One region of the Bartonella alsatica genome, then DNA from elsewhere that is predicted to be linked to it. Evidence: predicted binding sites of a transcription regulator. Region 1 holds the regulator's gene; the other holds the start of a gene.

Region 1 (16,299 bases):
AGCGCGCAGGGATTCGAACCCTGGACCTACTGATTAAAAGTCAGTTGCTCTACCAGCTGAGCTACGCGCTCCCACACAAGCCATTTCTCTTGTAGAAAGTGAGTGGAACATACGGTTGACTTTTCATTTGGTCAACACCTTTCGAAAAAAATATTATTATTCGGTTTAGTTATCAATACTTTTCTCTCTTTTCTCATCACTGTAGATACAGGCTTTTCTGTATTTTGAGTTTGAATGAAAGAAAGAATTTCAACATAAAATGCATCATAACTTCGAAAACATGAAAGAACACATATTTCAAAATTATAAAAAGAGCAGGAAATACATAAAAACGGTAACATGGGATTAATATATAATCGCAGAAAATAACAAACAAACCAGTAGATGCTCCGTTGTTGAGTTCAGTCAATAAAAAAATACATTTATTGGAAATTAGGTATTATATCAATTTCCTAAAAATATAGTTGCCCATTTTTATATCTTTAAATATTTTTTCTCACTTTTCAATATGAGTGCGACTTTAATAATGTACAATAGTCTTACAAAGTATAAATATTATTATTTATAAATAAATATTAATTACAGTAAAATTTAAATGGTTAATTTATATCATAAATAATTATTAATAAAAAATTATTTACTACATTATTTAATATATTATATATATAAAAATATCTTAATACATAACTAAAATTAAAATTTATATTATAACATGTAATTATTTATTAATGCAAATAAATAATTGTTACTTTATAATAATTATAACTCAATAATAATAAAGTAAATATTTTTATTTTATATCAAAAAAAATTTATAATATTTATAAAATAATTATATTTTATTTAATACTTTTTCTTATTTTTGATTCTTGTGATTGGAATATTGAATGCTAACATGTAAACAATATGAGCTACTCTTGTTCATCCATAATCATATGAAAGAAACTGGTGTTCCTCCTTCCTTTGATGAAATGAAAACTGCATTGGAACTTTCTTCAAAGTCTGGCATTCATAAGCTAATGATAGCCTTAGAACAACGAGGTTTTATACGCCGCTTGCCGAATCGTGCTCGCGCAGTGGAGATAATTCGACTTCCAGATAAAATAACATTTAATCTTTCTTTAGCTCGTAAAATTTCTCCTAATATGATAGAGAAAAATAAAAGAAAAATATCAAAAAACTTTGGTGATCTTGGTAACTTTAAGGTAGAAAAGAAAGAGAATGTCATTATTCCTATTATGGGCCGCATTGGTGCAAGTATACCTATCTCCTCTATAATACAACAAACAGATACGCTTTCTTTACCACAAGATATGATTAATTCGGGTGAACACTATGCTTTAGAAGTCAGAGATGATTCTATGATTGAAGCTGGTATTCTTGATAAAGATATTATAATTGTTAAACGCCAGAGCACAGCAATAACAGGTGAAATTATTGTTGCATTTATTGATAAAAAGGAAGCAACTTTAAAACGTTATCGACGCAAAGGAGCCTCTATTGCATTAGAAGCAGCAAATCCTCACTACGAAACACGTATATATGGATCCGAGCGTGTAAAAATAGAAGGTAAACTTATTGGACTCATTCGTAAATATTAGAATGCCTAGAATATTCATAGATTTAGTAAAAAATTATTTGGTATTTTTGTCGTGTTATGCCACATTCAGTAATAATGACATATGTAGTCATAAAGTGTTTTAGCTAAAAACAGATAACTTTGTAAAAAATTTTATTGCATATGTATCAAAAATAAAGAGCACTTTCATTCTTAATGAATTTAAAATAGCAAATAAAATTTAATCGTTATTAAAGTTGCAGGTTTTATCATGGTAGCACCTCGTATTAGTTTTGTCTCACTTGGATGTCCAAAAGCACTGGTAGATTCTGAGCGAATTATTACAAGACTCCGGTCTGAAGGTTATGAAATCTCACATAATCATCGAGGTGCTGATGTCGTTATTGTAAACACCTGTGGTTTTCTTGATTCTGCTAGACGTGAATCATTAGCTAATATTAATAAAGCCCTCAAAGAAAATGGAAAAGTTATTGTAACCGGCTGTCTTGGTTCTGATCCTGATGTTATACGTCAAGCACATCCTAGTGTATTAGCCATTACAGGACCACAAGCCTATGAAAGTGTTATACAAGCTGTTCATACAGCAATTCCCCCACGTCATGATCCCTTTGTCGATTTAGTTCCCCCGCAAGGCATTCGTTTAACACCTCGTCATTATGCCTACTTAAAAATCTCTGAAGGATGTTCTAATCGATGTAGTTTTTGTATTATTCCTACTTTACGTGGTAATCTTACTTCGCGTCCTATTAATGATGTTCTTCGCGAAGCTGAAAAACTTGTACAGGCCGGTGTAAAAGAGCTTTTAGTTATCTCACAAGATACGAGTGCTTATGGCATTGATATTAAATATCTCGAAAGCTCTTGGAAAGAGCGTACAATAAAAACAAAATTTTTTGATCTTTGTCGTGAACTAGGCAATATGGGTATTTGGATACGCATACATTATGTTTATCCTTATCCTCATGTTGACGAAGTTATTGAACTTATGGCTGCAAAAAAAATTCTTCCTTATCTAGATATTCCTTTTCAGCATGCTTCACCAACTGTTTTACGCAATATGAAACGTCCTGCTCTTATGGAAAAAATAAATCGTAGAATTGAAAAGTGGAGAAAAATTTGTCCGGATCTCTCCTTACGATCAACATTTATTGTCGGCTTTCCAGGCGAAACAAATGAAGATTTTAATATACTCCTTGAATGGCTAGAAGAAGCAAAAATTGAACGAGCTGGATGCTTTAAATATGAAGAAGTAAAAGGTGCTGTTGCAAATGATTTGGGATTAGGAAACATTTCTGAAGAAGTAAAAGAAAACCGCTGGCATCGCTTTATGGCAAAACAACAACAAATTTCTACTCATCTTTTAAAGAAAAAAATCGGAAAAAGACTCCAAGTTCTCATTGATGAAAGTCAAGGAAAAATTGCTAAAGGTCGTAGTCAATATGATGCTCCGGAAATAGATGGTGTTGTACATATATCATCACGACGACCGCTACGTGTCGGCGAATTTGTTACCGTAAAAATCGAAAAATCAGATGCTTATGATCTTTATGGAATAGCAGTTTGAAAATATAAGGCTAAACTTCCTGTACTTAAATAACTCAGCTTTATAATAAGCTTCCAAAATCAAAAATTTTTTTATCGAGCAAATGGCTTGGGCGGACATTTGTTAAGGCGCGAATCATAGTATCTTTACGTCCTGGCATTCTTTTTTCGATATCCTTTAGCATTTCTTTCATTGCATAGCGTTGTAAACCATCCTGGCTACCACAAAGATTACAAGGAATGATAGGAAACCGCATTGCTTGTGAAAATTTTTCCATATCTTCTTCAGCAGCGTAAACAAGAGGACGCAAAACAAAAAGATCTCCTTCGTCGTTTATAAGCTTTCCAGGCATGGCTGCTAATCGTCCACCATGAAACAAATTCATAAAAAATGTTTCTAAAACATCATCACGATGATGTCCAAGAACTAATGCAGAACATCCCTCTTCACGTGCAATACGATATAAGTTACCACGTCTCAATCGCGAACAAAGTGAACAATATGTTTGCGTATGTGCCAATTTATCTGTAACAATGGAATAAGTATCCTGATACTCAATACGATATGGGATATTATAAGAATCTAAAAAGTCTGGAAGAACATATTTTGGAAAGCCTGGTTGCCCTTGATCAAGATTACAAGCTAGAATTTCAACAGGCAAAAGACCGCGCCATTTTAAATCTAAAAGAAGCGCTAAGAGGCCATAAGAATCCTTTCCACCTGATAAAGCAATAAGCCATTTTTTTCCTGAAGAAAGCATGGAAAAATCATCTAATGCTTGCCGTATATGACGTAAAAGCCGTTTACGCAGTTTATGAAACTCCACAGTTGAAGGAGCAACTCGAAATATCGGATGACAATTATCAGTTTCTTTCACAAAAGAATCAGTTTTCTCTATATTCTCTCCCATTGCTTGATATCCGAGTGAAATATTATCCATAATTCTGCACAATAAATAGCTTGTTCTGCAAAAATGACAAAGATAACAACAGACGTCACACAGCTTAAACGAGATATTCCATTGATCCACAGAGAAAAGAAACAGACCTATACAAGCCATATTGTTATAAAATATAACAATAAACTTGATATAATGCCATTCACAAAAACTACTTGTTAGCTTTAAACACTATAAAGCAAAACAACACTTCTGGCGTATAATAAAACGACAGAGAGTAAAACTCCCCTATAAAGAATTTAACGAGAATAAAATTCAACAACCAAATTGGGTTCCATTTGCACAGCATAAGGAACATCTGCAAAAGCAGGAACACGCGTAAACGTCGCTTTCATCTGATTATGATCTGCATCAATATACTCAGGCACATCACGCTCTGCTAACTGCACAGATTCTAGTACCAAAACAAGCTGTTTTGACTTTTCACGAACTTCGATAACATCACCTGGTTTACAACGATACGATTGAATATTCGTGCGCCGACCATTTACATTGACATGACCATGATTGATAAATTGACGAGAAGCGAAGATCGTAGGCACAAATTTCGCACGGTAGACGACAGAATCTAAACGTGATTCCAAAAGCCCGATAAGATTTTCACCAGTATCACCACGTCGACGAGCAGCTTCTTCATAAGTTTTACGGAATTGTTTTTCTGAGATATCACCGTAAAATCCTTTTAATTTCTGCTTAGCACGCAATTGCACACCATAGTCAGAAAGCTTTCCTTTACGGCGTTGTCCATGCTGACCCGGACCATAATCACGACGGTTCACAGGAGATTTCGGTCGCCCCCAAATATTTTCTCCCATACGGCGATCAATTTTATACTTCGTTGTTTCGCGTTTGCTCATCGCATTTCCTTTAAAAACAGAAATAAGATCCTACAGTAAGATCTCAAGGAAACGCGCCCTCCTTTGCCTTCAAATCAAAAGACTGACAGGACTCTTTAACATATAACATGCAAAATTATCCACGGGACACGTCAATTAATGCCATTTTCTCGAAAGAGAAAGCTGGAGAGGATTTTATTGATCTTGCACTGCAAAGTCAACTCCTTTCACAATATTTAAGCTAAATCCTTTTAATAAACGCTCTGTTGAAGGGGTTACATTTTGCGATGTAAATAAAGCAAAATCTTTATGCTTCTTTATGTTTTGGCGATTCTCTCTTTTCGGTAATAATGTTCTTGTGTGTTTGGCTACAGCTTTTGCTGGATTAATCCATTCAACTGGCCATAAAGCTTGTTTACGAAAAAATTTCATCAAAAAAGGGTAATGTGTACAAGCTAAAACAATAATATCAGTATATTTGCCATTTTTCTCAACAAAGCACGGAAGTATTTCGTGACGTAATTCTTCCAAATCTATAGGCTTTCCACGTAAATAATCTTCAGCAAATCCAGCAAGTTTTTCACTTCCAACTAGCTGAACATGACATTGAGCAGCAAAAGTATTGATTAATTCATAAGTATAAGCACGCTTCACTGTTCCAGGAGTGGCTAATACTGAAATAAAACCAGATTTTGTTTGTTCAGCTGCTGATTTAATTGCGGGAACTGTTCCTACAAAAAGAATATGAGGAAATTTCTCTCGTAAATCAGTCATCATTAGTGTAGAAACCGTATTGCAAGCAATTACACATAAGGCGGGATTATAGAGTGTTAAAAGATTTGTGAAAATCTTTAAAATTCTTTTTTTCAGAACATTTTCTTTCCAATTCCCATAAGGAAATCCCGCATCATCAGCAACATAAATAAATTGCATTTCAGGAACAAGAACGCGCACTTCCCTCAATACTGTTAAACCACCAATGCCACTATCAAAAAAAAGAACAGGCCGTTTATTCATTGGATTTCACACTTGTTTTTAATTTTTTACGTTCACGATCTACGGGTGCACCGCTTCCCCGCGGTAATTGAGGAGAAAAATGATCCAATGAAGAGACAATCCCTCGTAGCAAGTGAACCTCAGATTCACTAAAATTAGCACGTGTAAAAACAGAACGTAGATTTGCAAGCATCACTTCTTTGCGTTCTCGGGGCCTAAAATATCCACGAATATCCAAAGCTTCTTCTAATTGAGATAAAAAACCATGAAACGTTGCTTTATTTGCCGGCTCCATCTCTACAGTACGAAAAGCCGTATCGCTCACATTTTCTAAACCTGATTTCATCCATTCGTAAGATATAAGCAAAACCGCTTGCGCAATATTGAGTGATGCAAAAGCAGGATTAACTGGAAAAGTGATGATTTCATCAACAAGACTGATTTCATCATTTTCTAATCCACACCTTTCTCTTCCAAATAAAATACCCGTTTGATGCCCAATCCTCTCACGCTGACGTAGCATACTCGCTGCTTCAACAGCACTTTTGACGGTCTTAAAACCACATCTTTCACGTGCCGTTGTAGCAAAAATATAATGCAAATCCGCAATCGCATCACGTAATGTATCAAAAACTATTGCCTCATTAATGACATGATCTGCTTTGCTTGCTGCAGCCCTGGCTTTTTCATTTGGAAATATTTCTCGAGGTTTGACTAACCGAAGCTTAGAAAGCCCAAAATTCGCCATAGCTCTTGCTACCATACCAATATTCTCAGGCAACTGCGGTTCGACTAAAATAATAATTGGACCATCTGTTAAATTTTTACGATTCTTATTGGTTCCGGCCATTAATTCTACCTAATTCTATATATTATGCTCCTATCGTTGTTTTTTTTTAAACGCAATCTTTTAAAGAGAATATTCCAAGAAATAACCTTTTTAATAACAAATTATAGTCAATATTATATTCTCATTCAAAATTCATGATGAAAAATATTAACAATAAATTATGAAAGCAAAAACAAAATTTAGTTTTTAAATCTTAGAGCGACTATGTAGATCACTTTAATGTTAACCATGGATTATTTAACATATAATATTTTACAAAACACAATCTGAGTTGAATTATAAAACTATGCGTTTTAAGAGAGGAATATGCTCTTTATTCCAAAACTTTTTCCTGCAAAGCTTATCCGTCGTTATAAACGTTTTCTTGCTGACGTTAAATGGGATAACCAACACATGTTTACCGTGTCAGTCCCTAATACAGGATCGATGCTTGGATTAATAACTCCAAACACCAATATTTGGCTTTCATATAATAACAACTCCAAACGAAAATACGCATATCGATTAGAAATTATTGAAGTAAATAATACTTTAGTTGGCATCAACACGGCTTTACCAAACAGACTTGCATTAGAAGCAATTCAAAATGGATTATTACCCGAATTAAGTAAATACAAAACCACTTTGAAAGAACAACGTTATGGAACACAATCACGGATCGACTTTCTTCTGTGTGATGGCATCGTTCCTGACTGTTATCTAGAAGTCAAAAATGTCCATTTTATGCGCCAAAAAGGGTTAGCAGAGTTTCCTGATACTGTAACAAAACGTGGCACACGTCATCTTGAAGAGCTCATAAAAGTTGTGCAACAAGGAAAACGAGCCGCTATGCTTTATATAATTCAACGAGAGGATTGTTCAGCTTTTACAATCTGCGATGACCTTGATCCAATCTATAGACGTACATTTGATTTAGCATTAAAATCAGGAGTAGAATTTTACGCTATAAAATGTCACGTAAGTGCAGAAGGCATTTTTCCGATTCATAGAGTGAAAATAGAAATATAGAAAAAGCAATGACTGATTATATTGAATATAATAAAATACCCTTAAAATTTAACGGACAGATCCGTATTTTTGACGAAGATGCTTTTGCTAAAATGCGTAAAGTCGGTCGCATTGCTGCGGAATGTCTTGATGCACTTACGGATATTATTAAGCCTGGTGTAACTACGCAAGAAATTGATGATTTTGTATTTATTTTTGGTGCTAAACAAGGTGCTCTTCCTGCTGACCTGAATTACCATGGATACAGTCATTCATGCTGTACATCCATCAATCATGTTGTTTGCCATGGAATCCCCAATAGCAGACCCTTGCAAGAAGGTGATATTGTTAATATTGATGTGACCTTTATTCACGATGGTTGGCACGGAGATTCAAGCCGCATGTACCCTGTTGGAAAAATCAGACGTGCTGCAGAACGTCTTCTAAGAATAACATATGAAAGTCTTATGAGAGGAATTTCTGTAGTCAAACCGGGTGCAACTACGGGTGATATTGGTGCAGCCATTCAAAATTATGCAGAATCTGAACGATGTTCAATTGTAAGAGATTTTTGCGGACATGGAATCGGACAGCTTTTTCATGATGCACCCAATATACTTCATTATGGAAATCCTGGGGAAGGAATAGAACTAAAACAAGGTATGATATTTACAATTGAGCCGATGATCAACCTTGGGAAACCACAGGTTAAAATTTTATCTGACGGTTGGACTGCCGTTACACGTGATCGATCTCTTACCGCACAGTATGAACATACAATTGGCGTAACAAATGAAGGATGCGAAATTTTTACACAATCTCCTAAAAATATTTTTTATATTTCAAGCTTAAATGCTTAAATAAATGTAGAAATGCTATGGCTAAAAAAATAAATAAAAAGGGAGATATCCAAAGTAATCACTTTGCATTGACACCAAATCTCTCACTTAGTCCAATACCGGAAATAAAAAGTGAAAAGCTTCAGAAAAATTCACAAACACATAAGCATTACCAAGGACATCGTGAACGTCTCCGTAAACGCTATTTAAAGTCAAAAGGAAATGCAATTGAAGATTATGAATACCTTGAATTATTACTTTTTCGCACTATCCCTCGAGCGAATACAAAACCAATAGCCAAAAACTTGATAGCGCGTTTTGGCTCCCTAGCAGAAGTATTGGGTGCTGATATTCACCGACTTCAAGAGATTCAAGGATGCGGTCCGGCAACTGCAATTGACTTAAAAATTATTTCAGATGTTGCTGGACGTCTTGCTCGTGCAGAATTGTTTAAACGTGATATTTTTTCTTCATGGGATAAAGTATTAGCTTATTGTAAAGCCGTTATGGCTCATGAAACACGTGAACAATTTCGTATCTTATTTCTTGATAAAAAAAATGGTTTACTCGCTGATGAAGTGCAACAAACTGGAACCATTGATCACACTCCTGTCTATCCGCGTGAAGTCATTTCTCGAGCTTTAGAATTATCCGCAGCAGGACTCATCTTAGTACACAATCATCCTTCTGGTGATGCAAAACCTTCTAAAGCAGATATAACAATGACACATATATTAAAAGATGCAGCAAATGCGTTAGGTATTACTATTCATGACCACCTTATTATTGCACGAAATGATCATACGAGCTTTAAGGCATTAAAACTCATATGAAACTTAATTCAATTGCAAAAATATTTTATCCAACTATTCACAACGAATTAGTTTCCTAAATCAATATCTAATATAGCCATTGAGAAATTGTAGGATAGTTCGTCCTCATCTTCATCTCGATAAATAATACCTAAAAACTCATTCCCGATATAAAGCTCACAAGAATCATCCTTTTTAGGCCGTGCTCTTACTTGCAATGCTGAATTTTGGAATATGTTTTTAAAATAACTATCAAGTTTTCTTATTTCATCAGCATTCACCATGCTCTCCTGTCTTTTGAGACTCTTAATTTAAATCCTGGAGGGTAAATAAGGCAGTCCTAAGATATAGTAAATTTTAATTTCAATTTTTACTTATATTACCTATACACAAAATAACACTATCTTAACACATTTATTAAAGTACCTTTATAAAAATGGTCTACCATTACTAAATATAATCGTATAGATTCAAAAGTAAAAAAATAGTTAGAAAAATGTAAGTTCTAAATAATTTTCATCTTATCCCCAATTTCAACATCGCATATACAAGCATATTCTGATAAAATATTGACAAATCACTTATATTTTTTGTCTATTAAAAATATGGTTTTATAAAACAAAAGCATTCTTCTCTTGTAAAACTACTTTGTTTATTGAACAATTCTATTGCCAATAATTTTTAAATAATCCTCTCTAACTATCTCTAAAGTATACTCGGTTAACCTATAAAAGGAAAGTTCACCCATATACAAAACGTAAGCTACGCTAATAAACTTTATTGTTATTTTTCATATCTTTTCATAAAAATTCACACCATAATAGCCAAACCTCTGAATAAGCTTTTCATTTTATCCAAGATAAAAAACATTGGATATTTCTGTGAATTTTAAAATTTATGAATAGTTTCCAACAATAGGATAACGAGAAAGAAAATCGATAACGCCTTTTTTATAAACCTTATCTCCTACAGCAAGCATATGGTCTCGCCCAGGAATTGATAATGCTTCGCCAAAGGGCAATAAAGCTGCTAACGGTTCTGCTTCACCGCTAATTTCATCTAATGAACCAACAGCAACAAGCGCAGGTTGTTTTATTTTGTAAACCTCAGATGCTGTTAAGTCTTGTTTTGATGTTACCACACAAGCAGCCAGAGCACGCCTATCGCTTTTAGTTTGATCTGCAAATTTCCGAAACATCATACCACGCGGATTGGTAATAGTAGAAATATCTTCTGCTAAAAGAGCCTCAGCAACAGGTTCCCAATCCCCTGCTCCCGTCACCATACCAATACCTAAGCCACCAAAAATGACGCTGTGTACATATGTCGGATACAAAAGAGCCATAAATGCGCTAATTCGAGCTCCCATAGAATATCCCATAACATGTGCTCTAGATAATTCCAAATGTTGCAACAATCTAACCGCATCGCTAGCCATAGCTTGAGGTGTATAAAAGCAAGGATCATAACTTTTAGTTGAATCTCCGTGTCCGCGATTATCAAGAGCAATAACACGATATCCTGCTTCAGTAAGGGTGCGAAACCAACCAGTTGCATACCAATTCACACGTGCAGAAGACCCAAAACCATGAATCAACAAAATAGGCGCCCCCTGTCCTTCTTCTCGATAAGCAAATCGCAAACCATCATATTCAAAAAAACGAATATCTTCTGCTGTCATTTTGCATCACCTTCACATTTTCCACAAATAGCGGGATGAAAAACTCTCTGTCCCTTTTCTATTTGTTTTTCAGAAATCTCACCAGCATTAACCTCAAGAGCAAAAGTTGCAGGTACTCCCGATGAAATAGTATCCGTGGAAAATGGGGACGTTTTTTCGACAATTGATACTATAATTCCCTCAGCATTCAAGAAAATCATATCTAAGGGTAAAGGTGTATTTGCCATCCACATAAAAAATTCCTGCGTATCCTTTTCCTTTAGCTGCTTACTTTCCTGCTGTCTAAAAAGCATTGCGCGATCACGTGGAAAATCAGTGCGATACATTAAACCAGCAGCTGCCTGAGACTGCGTAAAAGCAATCTCTACTCTGTAAGAGATCATACCCTGCTTTGTCTGTATTTTTAAAGGGACGGGATGAATAGGGAACTCTACGGGCTTCCTTGCTACAGCTATATTTACTTCTAACATAAAAACCAGCGTCAATACAACACTACGCCCTTTTCTAAAAGGCTTTAACATTTTTATCTCCACTATAGAAAACGCTTCAACTTTGTTGAATAAAATAAAAGTATCAGAATTTAAAAAGTAAAAACTTAAGAGAATTATCTTCTTATTGGCCTTAATGCAATATTTGCAATCTGTTTCATCTGATTTACGGCTTTACAGATAGATTTCTTCTTGAACTTGTTGGTCCAATAGCTAATTCTGCTTACGCTTGCCCCCCCCCCCCTCTTCTCTTAAAAAATAAAGAAGATATGTAACTTTAAAAGTGCAATTCAATGCGTAGTAAAAGGAATTCCTATATCCGGATAAATTTCTGCTGTCATCAAACCTTTCTCGCCTTTTCCAAAACGGACAAGAACAACTTGACCAGAACGAAGCTCTGCTAAACCAAAACGACGCAATGTTTCCATATGAATAAAAATATCTTCTGTTCCCTGCCCGCGGCTAAGAAAACCGAATCCCTTATCGCGATTAAACCATTTGACAATTGCACGCTCTAAACCACTTTCTGGAGCAACAACAACATGTGTACGTGCTGGAATTTCTGATGGATGAATCGCTGAAGAACAGTCTATAGATTTCACCTGAACGCACTTTAACCCGCGTTCAGTTTTTTCCACAGCACAGATAACTTTAGCACCCTCCAAAGCTGTTTGAAAACCATCCCTACGCATCACCGTGACATGCAATAATATATCAGGGAAATTAGGCATATCAGGTACAATAAATCCATATCCCTTACTGCCATCAAACCATTTAATGACACCACTAATTTCAATAATCTCACCACAAGTACCTACACTATCCTCAGATAGGGAACAATCCTTTAATATATCCTTACTCGTCATAATAAAATGTGACCCTGTAGCTCTAAATTGTACGACATTGATTCTCTATGCTTAAGTAAACATTGCTCTTGCACCAACACGCAAGCCCCAAGATTAAGATTTCCCCATATTGTCGTAACTCCTTGTTTTAGTAACAACACGAATATTTACAAAAATGTTTGATCGTATGCTCTATATAACCGTACAATAAGTACCGAAAGTACCGAAAAAATATAAAAGATTCTTCATACAATAATATTTTCACTAATGCATAACTTGCATGATAAAGAAGTTCAAGATAAGGTGCAGAGATCGCAACTAAATTAAGGAAAGTGCGCAATGCAATTGAAGAGAGTTCTTATTATACTCACAGCTGTCATAGCACTTGTAGTAAATGTCTATGCGAATGAACCTATCAAAATTGGTGTTTATCTTCCGTTAAGTGGTCAAAATGCATTTGGAGGCCAACTTGAAATTAGAGGCATAGAATTGGCACATAAAAAAGTCCCAGAAATATTGGGGCGCAAAGTGGAACTTATTATTATTGATAATAAATCTGATAAGGTAGAAGCTGCTAATGCTGTTATGCGTTTAACTGCAAGTGAAAAAGTTAATGGAATCATCGGTAGTTATGGCTCTTCACTCTCGTTGGCTGGTGGAGAAATATCTGAAAAAGCAAAGACTCCAAGCATTGCTACGTCTTCAACAAATCCGCTTGTTACACAGGGTAAAAAGTATTATTTTCGTACTTGCTTCATTGATTCCTATCAAGGTATAGGGATTGCAACCTATGTAAGTCAAACTTTACACGCAAAAAAAGCAGCTATCCTTAAAGATATATCAAACGATTATGCAATTGGTCTTGCAAGTTATTTTACGCGTGCTTTCAAAAAATTAGGTGGTGAAGTTATCTTAAATTTAAACTATAATTCTGGAGATCAGGATTTTTCTGCTGTTCTTACACAGATTATAGCGCAAAAACCTGATATCTTATTTATTCCATCTTACTTTTCTGAAGGTGCCATCATTATGAAACAAGCACGTGAGTTAGGTGCAAAGTTTAAAATTATGGGTGGAGATGCCATGGATAATCCAGAGACCATTGCAATTGCAGGAAAAGCCGCAGAAGGCTTCTTACATACAACACTTCCCTACAGTGAAAATATGCCGAATATGTCAGAAGCTGCAAAAGAATTCACTAATGAATGGAAAGCAGCCTATCCAGATAAAGAACCAAATATCAATTCTGTTTTGGGATATACGAGTTATATGATGTTTATGAAAGCTATTGAAAATGCTGATAGTGCTGATCGTGAAAAAATCACTATTGCACTTAGCCAATTAAAAGATTTTCAAACCCCTTTTGGTGATATGTCCATGGATGAAAATCATAACCCTAAAATTCCTATTGGCATAATTGAAATAAAGAACGGGAAACGTGTCTATTTAGATGAAGTCAAACCTGCTTTTTAAAAAGTTAGAGATTGTGCTAATCAAAATACAAGAATTAGTTAAGGATTCTTATCTCAATTAAAATTTAGTGGTTTTTTAATTTTATCCTATGTGAACTAACAAATGTGGAAGGATGAAAGATGAGCACTGAAATGTTCATCCAGTATTTTTTTAATGCACTAGCATTAGGATCTCTTTATGGACTTATCGCTATTGGTTACACTATGGTCTATGGTATACTGAGACTCATTAATTTTGCTCATGGCGATATCTTTATGTTGGGAGCGTATTTTGTTTTCTTTTCCACAATTAGCTTTATGCCTGCTTGGGCTGCTATCCTTCTTTTATTACTCGCTGTTCTCATTTATTATTCGGTGTTTATAGGATTCAAAAAATATCCTCCAGTTTATTGGATTGCTGCTTTTTTAATTCTTATTTTAGGGTTCATTTATTATTTTAAAATTTCTCCACAAGAGTTTACACCGATTTGGATTTTAGCTCTCTGTTTTTCAACTTTTATTACAAGTGCTGTGGGAATTACTATTGATCAATTTGCTTATAAACCTTTACGCCATGCTCCGCGTATTTCAGCGCTTATAGGTGCGATAGGAATTTCCTTTTTTATTGAAAATCTTGCTACTGTACTCTTTAGCGGTGTCCCGAAAAGTGTAAAACAGCCAGATTTTCTTGTAATACCGTTCTTATGGTATTTAGAAGCAGGAACGGATAAAATCATTAGAATTGCTCCCATGTCTCTGATTGTTCCTATTGTTTCGTTTATTCTCATTATTTTATTACTATGGATTATCCATAAAACAAAACCTGGTCTTGCTATGCGTGCAATCTCTTATGATATTGAAACGACGCGTTTGATGGGTGTTTCTGTCAATAAAGTCATTGCATTTACATTTGGGATAGGTTCAGCACTTGCAGCTATCGCGGGTATTATGTGGTCACTACGTTATCCTCAAATCCATCCTTATATGGGCGTTCTTCCTGGACTCAAAGCATTTATCGCTGCCGTTATTGGAGGTATTGGCTCAATTCCAGGAGCAATGTTTGGGGGGGTGTTACTTGGATTCATTGAAATTATGATTATCGCATTCTTTCCCGCATTATCTGGATATCGAGATGCTTTTGCTTTTATTTTATTAATTCTGATTTTATTGATAATGCCCACAGGATTAATGGGCAAAAAAAGTCAGGAGAAAATTTAAATGGTAAAATCCACTACAACTTTTCTATCGTGTATCAGTATTTTAGTCTTTATAGGCCTCTTGTTTTATGCTGATAACCATTTTAATGATTACACACTTCGTATTATCAATCTTATTGCTATTAATGCGATATTAGCCATTTCCCTTAATTTAATTTACGGTTTTACGGGTATGTTTTCTCTTGGACATGCTGGCTTCATGGCCGTTGGTGCTTATGTGTGCGCAATTTTACTTCTCTCTCCTGAACAAAAAGAAATGATGTGGATTCTTGAACCTATAGCTGAACCGTTGCATCATCTGCAATTACCTTTTTTTCTAGCCGTTATTGTAAGTGGTTTGTGTGCTGCAGTTGTAGGTTTATTGATTGCACTTCCTATCTTACGACTTAGTGGTGATTATCTTGGAATTGCAACATTGGGTTTTGCAGAAATTATTCGCATTGTTATTACAAACACAACATCCTTAACAAATGGCTCTTTAGGAATTAAAGGAATACCTCAAAATGCGACATTATGGTGGAACTATGGTTGGTTAGCATTCACAGTTATCTTTATTATTCTCTTATTGCGAAGCAACACGGGTAACGTATTGCGTGCTATTCGTGATGATGAAATTGCTGCAAAAATAATGGGGATTAATGCTTTTTTCTACCGTAGCTTTTCCTTTACTGTTGGTGCATTTTTTGCAGGTATAGGGGGAGCATTGATGGCTTCTCTTATTTCAACAATTGACCCTAAAATGTTCAACTTCTTGCTAACTTTTAATATTTTGATGATTGTTGTTGCTGGTGGGCTTGGTTCAATTACAGGGAGCATTATTGGTAGCATTATTATTACAGTCATGCTTGAATGGCTTCGTATTATTGAAAGTCCATTTAACTTAGGTTTTATACATATCCCAGAAACACCAGGGCTCAGAATGGTTGTTTTTTCTCTTCTATTGCTCATTATTATCTTATTTTGGAGAAAAGGTTTGTTGGGACAAAATGAATTTTCATGGAATAAGATTTATAGCTTTTTGTCACGTAAGAAGTTCTCTAATACTGGGGAAAAGCTATGAACGATACCATCCTTTTACTCAATGATATCGTGATGCGTTTTGACGGATTGATTGCTGTAAATAATATTAATATGGCAATCAAACGAGGAACAATTACTGGTTTAATTGGTCCAAATGGTGCTGGAAAAACAACTGTTTTTAATATGATTTCCGGATTT
Region 2 (4,835 bases), 250 kb from region 1:
TTCACCAAATAATGCTATCGCTCCTTCAGAAATTGCATCATCCACGAACATGAGGCGTGTTATTACCCTAGTATTTTGCAAAACAATGTCATTAGCTAAATCTTCTATTTTTTTCAATTCTTTTGAAGAAACTGATTTTGAATGAGAAAAATCAAAACGTAAACGATCTGGCAACACAAGAGAACCCTTTTGAGTAACATGAGGCCCTAATGTTTGACGTAAAGCTTCGTGTAATAAATGAGTAGCAGAATGATTTGCACGAATTTTTTTACGACGAACAACATCAACCGTCAATTCTACACAATCAGACGTCTTTGCCTGACCAGATTTAACTTCACCAATATGGATAAAAACACCATTAGCCTTTTTCTGGGTATCATACACTTCAAAAACAAAATTTTCACCTGAAATGATACCACTATCACCAATCTGCCCACCAGATTCACCATAAAAAGGTGTCTGATTCAAAATAAGAATAGCTTTCTGTCCTGAAGAAATATGATGAACAATTTTACCATCATACACAAGAGCTGTAAGAATCCCTTTAGCTTTTTCCGTTTCATAACCCAAAAATTCTGTAGCCCCTACCTGATCATAAACAGAAAACCAAATTGCCTCTGTTATAGCTTCACCAGAACCAGACCAATTGGCACGTGCTTCTTCTTTCTGACGCTCCATCGCTTTATAAAAGGTATCAACATCCACAGATATACCACGACGTCGAAGAACATCTTCTGTCAAATCAAGCGGAAAACCATAGGTATCATAAAGTTTAAAAGCAACTTCACCATTAAAATGGTCTCCTTGTTTAAGAGTACTGCTTGCTTCATTCAATAAACCAAGTCCCCGTTCAAGAGTTTTACGAAAACGTATTTCTTCTAATTTTAAAATTTCTGAAATCAAAGATTCAGCCCGCACTAATTCAGGATAAGCTTGTCCCATTTCACAAATTAAAGCAGGTAAAAGACGCCACATTAAAGGTTCTTTAGCACCAAGAAGATGCGCATGACGCATAGCGCGACGCATAATACGACGCAAAACATATCCTCTTCCTTCATTGGAAGGAAGAACACCATCAGCAATCAAAAATGCCGACGAGCGGAGATGATCAGCAATAACACGATGGCTCACAACAAAATCACCTATTGCCTTAACCCCTGTTATTTCTTGCGATGCACTAATTAATGCCCGAAAAAGATCAATATCATAATTATCATGAACACCCTGTAAAACAGCAGCAATGCGCTCTAACCCCATACCAGTGTCAATAGAAGGATGAGGCAATTCAACACGTTCTTCCTTACTCAGCTGTTCATACTGCATGAAGACAAGATTCCAAATCTCAATAAAGCGATCTCCATCTTCATCAGCACTTCCAGGAGGCCCTCCCCGAATTCCATCACCATGATCATAAAAAATTTCGGAACAAGGACCACAAGGTCCGGTATCTCCCATCGCCCAAAAATTATCAGCTGTCGCAATACGGATAATTTTTTCATCTGGAAGACCTGAAATTTTACGCCATAATTCAGCAGCCACATCATCATTATGATAAACTGTTACCAATAATTTATCCTTTGAAAGACAAAATTCCTTTGTTAAAAGATTCCATGATAAAAAAATGGATTCTTCTTTAAAATAATCACCAAAAGAGAAATTACCCAGCATTTCAAAAAATGTATGATGGCGTGCTGTATAGCCAACATTGTCAAGATCATTATGCTTTCCACCCGCACGAACACATTTTTGTGCAGTTGTTGCCTGTGTATAAGAACGCTGTTCAAGTCCAGTAAAAACATTTTTAAACTGTACCATTCCTGCATTTGTAAACATGAGTGTAGGATCATTACGCGGAACAAGTGGGCTAGAAGAAAGAACTTTATGCCCATTAAGATGGAAATAATCTAAAAAAGTTGACCGTATGCTATTAACGCTGACCATATTGACACCTGAAGAGGATAGCATAAGACTATCCCACTACCTTCATTAAATATTCTCTTTGCCATGCTTAAAGCTGATTTAATCAAAAAGTGGCCTGTTTATTCAAAAAATAAAAGACCTTATGCCTAAAAGCTCAAACAAGTAAAAACAGAAAAATTCTAAATGAAGGAATTATCCTTTAAACAAAGATTCCATCAAATTACTTCATCGCTTTCTGTATTGTCTGTCCCTGCATTTTCTAACAGTTCAATAGCAATCAAACCAGCATTTTGGCGCAAAGCTGTCTCAATTTCTGTAGCTATTTCTGCATGTTCACGTAAAAATTGCTTAGCATTTTCTCGCCCCTGTCCTAATCGTTGAGAATTATAAGAAAACCACGCACCTGATTTTTCCACAATACCAACCTTGACACCTAAATCAATCAATTCACCTAATTTAGAAATGCCTTCACCATAAATAATGTCAAACTCAACTTGCTTAAACGGAGGAGCCAATTTATTTTTAACCACTTTAACACGTGTCTGATTACCAACGATCATATCCCGATCTTTAATAGATCCAATGCGACGAATATCCAATCGAACAGAAGCATAAAATTTCAAAGCATTCCCACCCGTTGTCGTTTCAGGAGAACCAAACATGACACCAATTTTCATACGAATTTGATTAATAAAAATCACCATACAGTTAGAACGAAAAATGGAAGCTGTTAATTTTCGCAAAGCTTTACTCATCAATCGCGCCTGTAATCCAGGCAAAGCATCACCCATTTCACCATCAATTTCCGCACGCGGTGTCAAAGCAGCTACTGAATCAACAACAAGCACATCAACCGCACCAGAACGAACAAGCGTCTCTGTAATTTCCAATGCTTGTTCACCAGTATCTGGTTGAGAAATAAACAAATTTTCCAAATCAACACCAAGCTTACGCGCATAAATAGGATCAAGCGCATGCTCCGCATCAATAAAAGCACAAACCCCACCATTCTTCTGTGCCTCAGCAATAGCATGAAGAGCTAATGTTGTCTTTCCAGAACTCTCTGGTCCATAAATCTCAACAATACGCCCCTTTGGCAATCCACCAACACCCAAAGCAATATCCAAAGATAATGAACCTGTTGGAATTGTTTCAATTTCAACAACTTGCTCTTTTTGCCCAAGACGCATAATTGAGCCTTTACCGAAAGAACGTTCAATTTGTAAGAGAGCAGCATCGAGAGCTTTTGTTTTATCCACGATTATATCCTTGATCGATTCACAATAATCCAGAGTCTAGTGTACACTGTTATTTTAGCGTAACTAAAGTCTTGAATTGAGATTTTCACAGACTATTTCCATTTCTATTCCGACATTGTGTCCACAACATATCAATTACCATAATAAAAAGAGTAGTATTCCTTGTTTCATGACACAAAACACGCCCCAACAAAACTCTTTCCTATAAAAGAGAGAAGCTTGATACATTTATATCTCTCCTCTAAAAAAGAAACAATGTAAATCTCAATATGGTATTTTATACATGGCTCTTCTTATATCTCTGTTATAAGTACTTAAGAGATAAAAGTTATAAGTACTTAAGAGATAAAACCTCTTAACTTCATTCCCACTATTAATAACCTGAAAATTCATCCCACCCAAAACCGCAGTAAACCATTTATAATTGAAATCACAAAACAACTCAATGTATTAAAATTCAACGAAGATTTCTTAAATTTGATTTTTAAGCGTATATGAATCTTCATAGACAAAAAGAAAAACTTTTTATTCTATGAGATAAATAAGCATTTAAGACATGATCTAAACCATTATAGAATTATCATTCCCTTAACTGATGTAAAACAAGTTTCAAGACTAATAAAAAAAATTTGTCTCAGCTAAAATTTCATTTTTGATTGGCTCGTTTTTTACGTAATTGCTTCCACCACTCAAGACGCTTCGCAATCTCACGCTCAAAACCACGTTCTCGTGGTTGATAAAAATTTTGGCGTCCAAGTTTTTCAGGAAAATATTCCTGTCCTGAAAAAGCATCTGGTTCATCATGGTCATAACGGTAACCATGCCCATATCCTTCTTCCTTCATAAATTTTGTAGGTGCATTAAGAATATGCTTAGGAGGAGGCAAGGAGCCATTTTTGTGCGCGCAATGCATAGCTGCCTTATATGCAAGATATATCGCGTTTGATTTTGGTGCAGTTGCAATATAAAGACATGCTTGTGCCAAAGCCAACTCTCCTTCTGGTGATCCTAAATAATCATACGCTTCCCTCGCAGCATTACAAATGACCAGAGCTTGCGGATCTGCCAAACCTATATCTTCAACAGCCATACGAACTAACCTTCGCCCAATATAGGAAGGATCTTCACCGGCATCAAACATACGCGCTAAATAATAAAGTGCAGCATCAGGATCAGATCCACGAACTGATTTATGCAAAGCTGAAATGAGATTATAGTGGCCATCTCCCCTTTTATCATAAATCGGAGCACGACGTTGTATGATTTTTTGCAAAGTGACAGTATCAAATATTTCGCCTGTTTGTGCAGCAGTACACCAAATTTCCTCTGCCAATGTCAACGCTACCCTTGCATCTCCGTCAGACATCTCTATCAAAGCATCTCTGGCATCATCATCCAAAGGAAGAAGCATTCCTTCTACTTCTTCAGCACGCTTCAAAAGCATACCTAAACTTTCATTATCATGTGGAAAAAATGTCAAAACACGTGCACGAGAAAGAAGAGCAGCATTAAGCTCAAATGAAGGATTCTCCGTTGTTGCTCCTATAAGAATAACAGTACCATCTTCCATAACCGGAAGAAAACTATCCTGCTGAGCGCGATTAAATCGATGAATTTCATCGACAAATAAAACTGTTTGCTGTCCAGACATAAAAT

Evidence for each region. Region 1 encodes LexA, which represses DNA repair genes until DNA is damaged. Its sites were predicted from a motif close to TGTTCNNNNTGTGTTCNG; they were not measured.
Region 2: a site for LexA is predicted at 3,274-3,291, ahead of recA (recombinase RecA). Genes of this name have one in related genera too.

Annotation. Positions count from the first base shown of each region.
Region 1 is NZ_CP058235.1:1,614,399-1,630,697, reverse strand. Features, by position in the region: tRNA gene HWV54_RS06695 (tRNA-Lys) at 1-71, opposite strand, end outside; gene lexA (transcriptional repressor LexA) at 887-1,600, shown strand; gene rimO (30S ribosomal protein S12 methylthiotransferase RimO) at 1,829-3,142, shown strand; gene ttcA (tRNA 2-thiocytidine(32) synthetase TtcA) at 3,183-4,061, opposite strand; gene rpsD (30S ribosomal protein S4) at 4,319-4,936, opposite strand; gene murI (glutamate racemase) at 5,111-5,932, opposite strand; gene HWV54_RS06665 (RNA methyltransferase) at 5,925-6,761, opposite strand; gene sfsA (DNA/RNA nuclease SfsA) at 7,068-7,769, shown strand; gene map (type I methionyl aminopeptidase) at 7,778-8,608, shown strand; gene radC (RadC family protein) at 8,626-9,420, shown strand; gene HWV54_RS06645 (DUF3126 family protein) at 9,468-9,680, opposite strand; gene HWV54_RS06640 (alpha/beta fold hydrolase) at 10,295-11,080, opposite strand; gene HWV54_RS06635 (DUF192 domain-containing protein) at 11,077-11,601, opposite strand; gene HWV54_RS06630 (cold-shock protein) at 11,859-12,434, opposite strand; gene HWV54_RS06625 (ABC transporter substrate-binding protein) at 12,753-13,886, shown strand; gene HWV54_RS06620 (branched-chain amino acid ABC transporter permease) at 14,006-15,082, shown strand; gene HWV54_RS06615 (branched-chain amino acid ABC transporter permease) at 15,083-16,141, shown strand; gene HWV54_RS06610 (ABC transporter ATP-binding protein) at 16,138-16,299, shown strand, end outside.
Region 2 is NZ_CP058235.1:212,261-217,095, forward strand. Features, by position in the region: gene alaS (alanine--tRNA ligase) at 1-1,941, opposite strand, end outside; gene recA (recombinase RecA) at 2,136-3,179, opposite strand; gene HWV54_RS00895 (replication-associated recombination protein A) at 3,826-4,835, opposite strand, start outside.